2 regions of the Paenibacillus sp. FSL R7-0313 genome follow, and region 1 is predicted to be linked to the other one. Evidence: riboswitches for the same ligand, from Rfam matches in the RefSeq annotation. Region 1 holds a riboswitch; the other holds the start of a gene.
The links. Region 1 has a riboswitch for cyclic di-AMP ahead of NSQ38_RS04625 (C40 family peptidase). Riboswitches for the same ligand answer to the same signal wherever they lie in the genome.
Positions count from the first base shown of each region.

Region 2: another riboswitch for cyclic di-AMP. It lies ahead of NSQ38_RS25520 (C40 family peptidase); the one in region 1 lies ahead of NSQ38_RS04625 (C40 family peptidase).

Region 1 is NZ_CP150219.1:1,042,737-1,047,291, reverse strand. It holds gene rbsK (ribokinase) at 1-851, shown strand, start outside; gene NSQ38_RS04635 (cytochrome c) at 926-1,282, opposite strand; gene NSQ38_RS04630 (GNAT family protein) at 1,433-1,927, opposite strand; gene NSQ38_RS04625 (C40 family peptidase) at 2,283-2,717, opposite strand; cyclic di-AMP (ydaO/yuaA leader) riboswitch at 2,757-2,894, opposite strand; gene NSQ38_RS04620 (hypothetical protein) at 3,140-3,991, opposite strand; gene NSQ38_RS04615 (M1 family metallopeptidase) at 4,002-4,555, opposite strand, start outside.
Region 2 is NZ_CP150219.1:5,886,095-5,890,649, reverse strand. It holds gene NSQ38_RS25530 (carboxymuconolactone decarboxylase family protein) at 81-410, shown strand; gene NSQ38_RS25525 (hypothetical protein) at 480-1,181, opposite strand; gene NSQ38_RS25520 (C40 family peptidase) at 1,306-1,770, opposite strand; cyclic di-AMP (ydaO/yuaA leader) riboswitch at 1,776-1,907, opposite strand; gene pelA (pectate lyase) at 2,327-3,289, shown strand; tRNA gene NSQ38_RS25510 (tRNA-Leu) at 3,422-3,506, shown strand; gene NSQ38_RS25505 (carbohydrate-binding protein) at 3,651-4,555, opposite strand, start outside.

The DNA.
Region 1 (4,555 bases):
GTGGCAAAGGGGCGAACCAGGCTGTTGCCGCTGCGCGTCTGGGTGGACAGACGACGATGATTGGTGCGGTGGGATCGGACGGTTTTGGCGAACGTCTGCTGCACAGTCTGACGGAAAGTGGTGCAGATGCCTCGCAGGTTCGCATATTGGAAGAAACGGTTACAGGGACGGCTTCCATTTGGCTCTCTCGGGGAGACAACCGGATTATCGTTATTCCTGGTGCGAATGGACAAGTGGTGCCTGAGATGCTGGAAGAGGCGGATACGGTAAAAAGCCTGACTGCAGCCGCAGCGGTGCTGCTGCAGCTGGAGATCCCGCTGCCAGCGGTTACCCGCGCCGCCCAACTGGCGGCTGAAGGCAGCGCACTGGTGGTGCTCAACCCGGCTCCCGCAGTGCCGGGTCTGCCCCAGGAGCTCCTGCGGTGCGTCGACGTTGTCACGCCGAACCGCAGTGAGCTTGCCGTGCTTACCGGCCGGGCTCATCTCCGGCCGGAAGACCTGGATGCGGCGGTCGCAGAGCTCGCCGCATCCCTCGGGGCCGCTGTCGTCACGACGCTCGGCCCCGAGGGGGCTGTGTACGCGGCGGCGCCTGGCGGCCGCGTACAAGCAGGGCGTGCCGGCGCGTGCCGTGCGCCCGGCTACGCCGTAAGCGCCGTCGATACGACCGGCGCTGGCGATTGCTTCAACGGCGCGTTGGCGGTAGCCCTCGCGCGCGGTGAGACTTTGGACGCGGCCGTAGGCTACGCCATGGGTGCGGCCGCGTTATCCGTGACGAAGCTCGGCGCCCAGTCCGGGATGCCGTCCGCACGTGAAGTTGAGGCCTTTCTGGCTGAGCATGCCACAGAGGCCTAATAATTGGTATAACGAAGAGGCTCTTATTCTCCCAAAAGGGGATTAAGCGCCTCTTCGTTATGTGCGTGCACAGATTATTTTTTCTCTGACAGCCACATGGCGATATTTGCAATTTCTTCATCCTGCAGCTTGCCCTTGAAGGAAGGCATACCACCTTTACCTTTGACAATCGTAGAATAGATCTTCTCCAGATCATCCTGGCTACCGATGTTAGCCAGAGCAGGTCCTACGCCACCCTGAAGCTGATCCCCGTGACAGGAGATACAATTGGCTTTGACCAGTGCTTCAGCCTGTCCGGCATCCAATGTTACTTCCGGCATGGTTGGTTTGGCTTCTTCAGCCACTTCTTCTTTCCCTGGAAGCGTAAACATTAAAACAATAGCTAAAGCGCATGCTGCAAAAAATACTCCGCTCATGATCCATTTGTGCATCCCTTATGTCCCCTCCAGAATGAAAGATCATCTAACCTGAAACTATCCATATCATTATAACGGAACCTGTACTGACATCATAGCATTTTGTGGGAATTTTTTGAACTAATCACATAACAAGGGGCAAATTTGGTTGTTTTGCAATGGATTCTAACCGCGAGGCCCTTCATAAACCATACAGTGAAAGGGCTTCAAGCCGGTTGGGGTCTGTCGTTCGTATGTATCCTGGGTGACAAATCCACTCTTCAGATAGACTTGAATGGCACGAGCATTCCAAGTGAGTACTTCCAGATCAATCTCATTCGTGGGATTTCGTCGAATGGCTTCCTGTACAATGGCAGTGACAAAAGCTGTCCCTTGACCCTGACCACACAGCTCTGGATGCATGCCAAGGCCAATCCGGGTTACCCCTTGAAGTGGGAAGTATTGAGCAAACCCACATATACGATCGTTCTGATCCAGGACGATTGCATATTGCTCCTGCCGCAGCTGTGCATCTCCGAATTCCACTTCCAGAGCTTTCATCTGCTCCCAGGGGAGCCAGCTGTAGATATTGTAAGGCGGATCATACTGCCAACTGCAGATAAGCTCCGCATGTTCTTCTCGCATGGGTACAACGTGAAACGTCACAGGGGTTTCCTTCATACACCTGCATGCTCCTTTCCTTGAAACAGAACTCTTTGTCCACTCTACAAAAGTGATGTTCATTTAGCAAGTCTTCCTTCCCAAGAAAAAAAATGAAACAAAAGTTCCGGTAATTTCGTTTATATTATAACGGGATGGGTAAAAACATCATAAGGGCACGGACGAACGAACGCAAAATGAACCTGTTGATGTCGCAGGATATGCCCCGAGTATAACTTGCAACATGAATAAGGATTGAAGCACAAAAAAACCGCCGGATACATTCCTGCGGAGAATGTACCGGGCGGTTCTGTTATGCTTCTTGCTTCGTTCCAGTATGGTTAATGGTTACAGCATCATGTTGCTCAGCTTGTCCCTAGTCAAGGGCCAGTGATTCATATGCGTCCGTGCTCATAATCCGTTTCGCGCCAACATAACGGTTGGCCCAATAGCTTTCACTCAATGCACTGATCGTAACGCCTTTGGAAGAAGAGGAGTGTGCGAACTTTCCATCCCCTACAAAGATTCCTACATGAGATACGCCTTTACCTGTTGTATTGAAGAATACCAGATCGCCAGCTCTCATTTCCATGCGGGATACGGAATCGCCCATGTCGAATTGGGAACTGGATTGGCGTGCCAAATCAATACCCAATTTGTCGAATACATACCGTGTAAATCCGGAGCAGTCAAAGCCGTTAAGCGTTGTTCCCCCACTTTTGTATGTAGTTCCCATTGCTGAATCAATTACTGTGTCCATCTTTGAATCTGCGAATGCGCTACCTGCACCAAGCGATAATGCAAATGTGATGCTAAGTACAGCTGCGGTTAATTTCTTCTTGAACAAGAGATATTCCCCTTCCAACGCCTGCGAGGTTAGCTTAAGGATTCGGTTGAAGGTCCCCTATGATCCCTCTGTAGCAAGATCAATTCACCCATAACTGGTTCCCCCGCTTCCCAGGTGCCAGGAATTTGGCTATGCTAGTTATGCACCTGCGAAATCAAGAAATGACGATTTAATTTTAAGTAGTTACAAATATGAATGTAAAGATTACAAAGTTGTTACTAAAAACTCACTGCGATTATTGTAACAGAGGAGTACGGCTTTGGCAACGTTTAGCAACAAATTTAGCAAAAAAAACCTCGACCTTTGACGGGGAAAGGTTGAGGTTTGCCTATTTATAAGTACATATTAGGCCATAAGTTTAACATGTGATGGTAACAATTTTTAAACTATCTGCTCTCACCTTTGGACATTTTGGACTGCCATAATCGGAAATGGCTGCATATTTTCCACAGATTCAATAGACATCTCGCAAGTGGATACGTCTGTTGTAGTATAAGTCCGGTAAGTCCCGTTAATAACCATGAGGCTGAAGTGAATGCCCCGAAGATAAGCAGGTGAACTCCGCCCAGCAGGAGTGCAATACCGATTACGGCGATGAGATGACGCAGTGCAATCCAGAGTGCTTTGAGGGTACCGTGAGCCCCGCCTTCTCCTTCTGGTGCCGAAACACCGAACTGCATGTAGAGCACGGCATGGTGGATGATCCAACCATATACAATCCAGGCAGCAACATAAGGTATACCAGGCAAAAGTAATTGAAGGGAATGAAATCCGTCCATGAGAATCGAGTAGAGCTTCGGTATGAGCCAGTAGGCGGGCAGAAGTATCAATAATGTACGTATGGTGTGGAGCAGCAGCATCGGTTTCCACAGATTTTTGATTCCGCGGACGAAGGGGATGCGCTCTTCTGTAGAGTTAAAGTGCTGAAGTGAGTAGAGTAGTCCTGCCTGAATGAGGGGGCTGATCAACATGCGAACCAGCAGCATGCCCCCTAGAATCCATAGATAACGATGAACCTCCGGATGGGTAGACAGGTTAAGTTGGCTTTCCATTTTGAACAAAAGTGTACTCAGCTCCCCTGCATCAGCATCTGGATAGCGCAGGAGCAGTGGGATGACGGCCGATTGTACCATTCGATAGAAGAAATATCCCCAAATGAGTTGATAGAGAAATAAGAGTGCGGCAATGAACATATGCTGACGGACGAGAAACCAGCCTTCACGTATTTTTGCTTTCACCGTTTCCACCTCACCATGACAGACCTCCGAATATGGCTTCTATTAGTTTGGTTACACTCATGCTCCAGCGGGATTTTGCTTGCTCATCCAGTCCGGATTTCAGGAAATTGTTCATATGGCGGTTCTCCAGCACGATCGTGTACAGGGGATCGGTCATGGCCCAGGATACGGGGGATGTGTGAGTTAATTTATAGGTGATGCGATCTTCTTTGCCATTCCATTGTTTGGTGAGGATATGCCCGTCTTCAAAAGCAAAGTGAACAGGAACGGCGTTGTAATCACTTCCTTTTTTTGCGATCGTCACGGATGACTCGTACCATGTTTGACCGTCTTTCTGTACCGGCGTAACACGAATCTGCTCTACAGCAAAGTCAGCCATCCCGTTACCATAGACGTATTGGTCAAAATAATCAGACCAGGAAGTGCGGGTCACTTGTTCCACTACGTTCTGAAAATCAGCCGAAGTGGGATGTTTGAAGCGGTACTTCTTCACATAGGTAGAGAGAATGCGTTCCATCTTTTTGGTACCGACTTGATGTTCAATACCAAGCAATACAAGCTTGC
Region 2 (4,555 bases), 2.1 Mb from region 1:
CATAATTGACTCACTCGGGAGAGAAGATAGGTACAGTGAGGAAGATCTGTAACTATAGCCGAGAGGGTGTGCTACAAGCGATGACATTGATGAATGATAAAGTTCATGCCTACAAGGATCAGATTGGAGCATTAAGCGATGTACTGCCAGGTGTGGTGAAGTCATATCATGAGTTTACGGGAGAATGTTTCCAACCTGGCGTGATTGATGCCAAGACAAAACAGCTCATTGCGCTCGGCATTGGATTGTTTGCCAACAATGAGGTATGTACTTTCTACCATGTAGAAGAAGCCCGTGCCAAGGGCGCTACAGATCAGGAGATCATGGAGACCGTAGCCGTGGCCGGAGCTGTAGGAGGCGGACATGCTCTGTCTCAGGGCGCGATGCGAGTGCAGAAGGCGCTACATTAATATAAAAAAACATTGTGAAAAAGTAACAGGGTTATACTTCCCTTCAATATGGGAGTATAACCCTGTTTTTTAAAGATCGTTTTTACTTTCTTTACTGTTTGCTTTTTTATTATACTTGTCCACATCAGCAAATTTCTCCATAACGGAGTAGTTTGCTGTATAGTTTATTGTGGAGTACCGTTCAGGAAGAAATTCAATCTTAGAGCGATCAGTATCCCAGAGATATATAATGGAATTATCGAAGGTCTTGCTTCCAGGCTGACCATATTTATTCGTTAGCTCTTCCAGAATTTCATCAGAATCCTGACTATTTAACATGCCAAAATAATATGTGGCCTCGTGGAGCAAGAAGTCATCTAATGGATATTCATCTGCTGCATTTTCCATTTCTTCAAGGCGCTGGTCCATTATTTTGTATATCTCTTCTTTCCTTGTTTCTGTTGTATTGGGGTTATTTAATTCCTCTGATAATTCCTTTCCTTCTTCCATCATTTCCAGAATGCTATCATTGTCTAATAAATCAGTGAAAACGTATTTAGCATCTGCTTTCTTACCCAGAACTACAAGATTAGAATATTCGATACTTTTCTCATGTTCATTATGTACGTCCTCTTCATAACCTGAGTTACCGTTCTTTTCTTCAGTTGAAATGACTTTGTCGATCTTGGTACCCCATGAAACATCTCTAAAATCTTTTTCGTTCTCGCTACTGCATCCTAAACTACCTATTACTAAAATAGCAAAACTTAAAACAAACATTAACTTTTTCAATTGTTCTCCTCATCTCCTTTTATTTCCTAAAACATTTTACATTGTTTAAGAAAGCAGTTGAAGACAAAAAATGGTTAAACAAAAAAGGCATCCGGTTAATAACCGATGCCTTTTTGTATGTGAATTACATTTTACCCAACATTTTATCATACATAAACTGTCCAGTTACCCGACGTGCTGTTACATAGCGGTCATTGAAGTATGGATTCGATAACTTTGTGATGCTTACACCTTTACTGCTGGAGGCATGAGCGAATTGTCCGCCGCCGATATATACACCTGTATGTGAAATGCCTTTGCCTGTTGTATTAAAGAACACCAGATCACCTGTCCGAACATTACTTTTGGCTACCGGAGTACCTGCTTTGGCTTGCTGCTGAGAAGTACGTGGCAATTCAATGCTGTATTTGTTGAAAAGATATCTCATAAAACCAGAACAGTCAAAGCCGGCTACAGTCGTGCCACCCCATTTGTAAGGAATACCTGTCATGTTGTTCACTACGGAGTTGATACTGCTTGCCTCTGTGCTTGTTGCCCCGGATGTAAATAATACAGCTGCTCCAAAAATGGAGATAATCAGTTTTTTCAAAATCAATGTTCTCCCTTCGATGCCTACGGAGTTAGCTAAGGGTTCGGTAGAAGGTTCCCTATATTTCCTATGTATAAGAATAATTCACCCAAATTGGTTCCCCCGTTTTCAAACATGAAACTCGGCAATGAATAATTAAGTTTTTGTAACTATTTGAAACTATATTGCATAAATGCGTAATTGTCAAACCCATTTAAAACCCTTCGTAATACCTCAATGTTAGCGGAATTAAGGTTTTTATATGAAAGAAGGGATTAAGTTTGGGTATCATTCATGACAAAAACGTCATTATTGATTCGTTTAAGACGAATTTGGATAAATAAATAGGTTTGTCATGAGTTAAAAGAACTATCCCGTTATGTAGAATTAGAGAGATTATATTCATTAAGTTGCATATATTGACAAAAATCGATTTTTTGCATATTATCTGATTATCCAATCCACATATTGGATTAAAATTGATTTTATTATGCGATAAATACAAATAAAGGAGGTTTGGGGACGCTTATCATAGGTAAAGTAGAAGTGGCAGATTTATAAAAACGAACATAGGAGAGTGTTACATTTGAAAGCGAAGAAAATAATTACTTTTGTCCTGGCATGTACGATGGTGTTCTCAGCAGTTGGAATGGCAGTTCTCCCTGTAGGGACGGTATCTGCTGCGGATGCATCGGGTACTACAGCGAGTATTTCAGATGTTTTGAAGAACCAGCTGCCGGATGGAGGTTGGAGAAAAGATTATAAACAGACAAGTGGAGAGTGGGCGAAGTCCACGATAGACAACAAGGCTACATACTCAGAAATTAGAAGATTGGCGAAGGAATTTAAAAAGACGAATGATCCGCGATACTCCACAGCTGCAATCAAAGGAATTAACTTTTTGATCAACATGCAGTATTCAAACGGCGGATGGCCACAAGTTTACCAAAGCTCTGGATATCACAAGCATATCACTTACAATGATGATGCCATGATTAATGTAATGATCATGTTGGATGAAGTAGCGGCACGCAAAGGTGATTTCTCATTTATCGACAGCACACTTGCTAATCGCAGTAAAAATTCAGTTGCCAAAGGTGTGGAGGCGATTCTGAATACACAAGTCGTTTCAGGTGGTAAGCTGACAGCATGGGGACAACAACATGATTCCAGTTCCCTTAAACCAGCGAGCGCAAGAATCTACGAAGTGCCATCGCTGACAGCTGGAGAGAGTGTAACGATTGTTAAATTTCTGAAAACCAGACCTGCTAACGCTAAAATTACCGCATCCATTAAAGGAGCGGAGGCTTGGTTTAACAAGGTGAAAATTACGGGTTACAAGTATGAAAGAGCTAATGGAGATAGTAAAATTATCGCTGATTCCAAAGCTGCACCGATTTGGGCACGCTTCTATGAGATCGGAACAGATAAACCAATCTTTATTGGTCGTGACGGGGTAGTTAAATACAAATTAAGTGATATTGATAAAGAAAGAAGAGGCGGTTATGCATGGTATGGCAACTGGCCTTCCAAGCTTTAATTTGTAGTTAAAGGTAAAGCCCGAATCGACGTCTGGTTCGGGTTTTATTGTTATTATTTTCAGTGTTGACATGATAGATTCCGCATGATATATTATTTATTGTCGCCGATATTGATGGTGGAGATACAATATGCGGTCGTGGCGGAATTGGCAGACGCGCACGGTTCAGGTCCGTGTGGGCTAACCCCCCGTGGAGGTTCGAGTCCTCTCGACCGCATCTAAAAAAAAGACTCCTTAAGCTAACGCTTAAGGAGTCTTTTTTGCATTTTTTGATATAACACTAACTTTAGACTTGAGTATCCAAGAGGTTAGTGCTTAGCTGCATGTACAGCAAATGTCTTCCATCAGCCCTAAGGAACGTTTATTGCGCTGCGGTAACATTAATGCTGTCAATATTCGGTCCTTCCGATCCGGTGGTAACCACTTTCAATGTATTGGTCCCCGTGTTCATGGGGACCTGTATTGTTTTTTCAACCCAAGTGGACCAGCTTCCCGTAGCCGGAAAGGGCTCGTTGCTGATAACTTTGGTTCCGTTAACAAAAATGTCGAGGTTCCGTGTTCCACTTTCCAGCGCATAACGAAACTTTACGTTTTTGGTACCTGTTGTAGCATTATTAATGCCGTTCCATTGAATGGCTGAACCAGTCATCGCATTGAAGTTAACATACCCGGAGCCAGTGTAACCGGGGTAGATTGTTTCAATGGCAGCTTCCGTAAGTGATGTTCCGGTCTCAGCTTCATACGTAGTGCCACTGCCTGTATTCCCGCCGCTATTTCCGCCAGTAATGTTGGCAACAAATGTTGTTACGCTCTGAGGCGGGAGCTGTGCCGTGAAGGCTCCATTGGATACGGTAAGCGGGGTTCCGCTTGCCAGGTTCCGACTGCTGTCCGTAATCCATGAGGACACAGTGGAGGCATTACCATTCTGCAGAACGAATTTTTGGCTTGTGGCTGAAGTTCCACGGTTAATCGCCACGACGACGACTTTGTTATCACCTTTGTAGGCTGAGACAAAGGTGTTCGTATCCGGATTTTTCGTTGCGTCGACTCGCAGGTAGCCTGGACGCACGAATTTGGAGAAATGAGCCATATTATATCCGCGTTTGCTTATGGTACCGTCCTCTTTCATCGGACCATACTGTCTGCGGATGTACCACCACACATAGGCCTGGAAATCACCTTCTACCATGGCATTGTGCATGTGATAGGAAACGTCCAGTGCTTCAGGCCAGCGGTCTGCTGAGTTGTTGTCACTATTCGGAACGT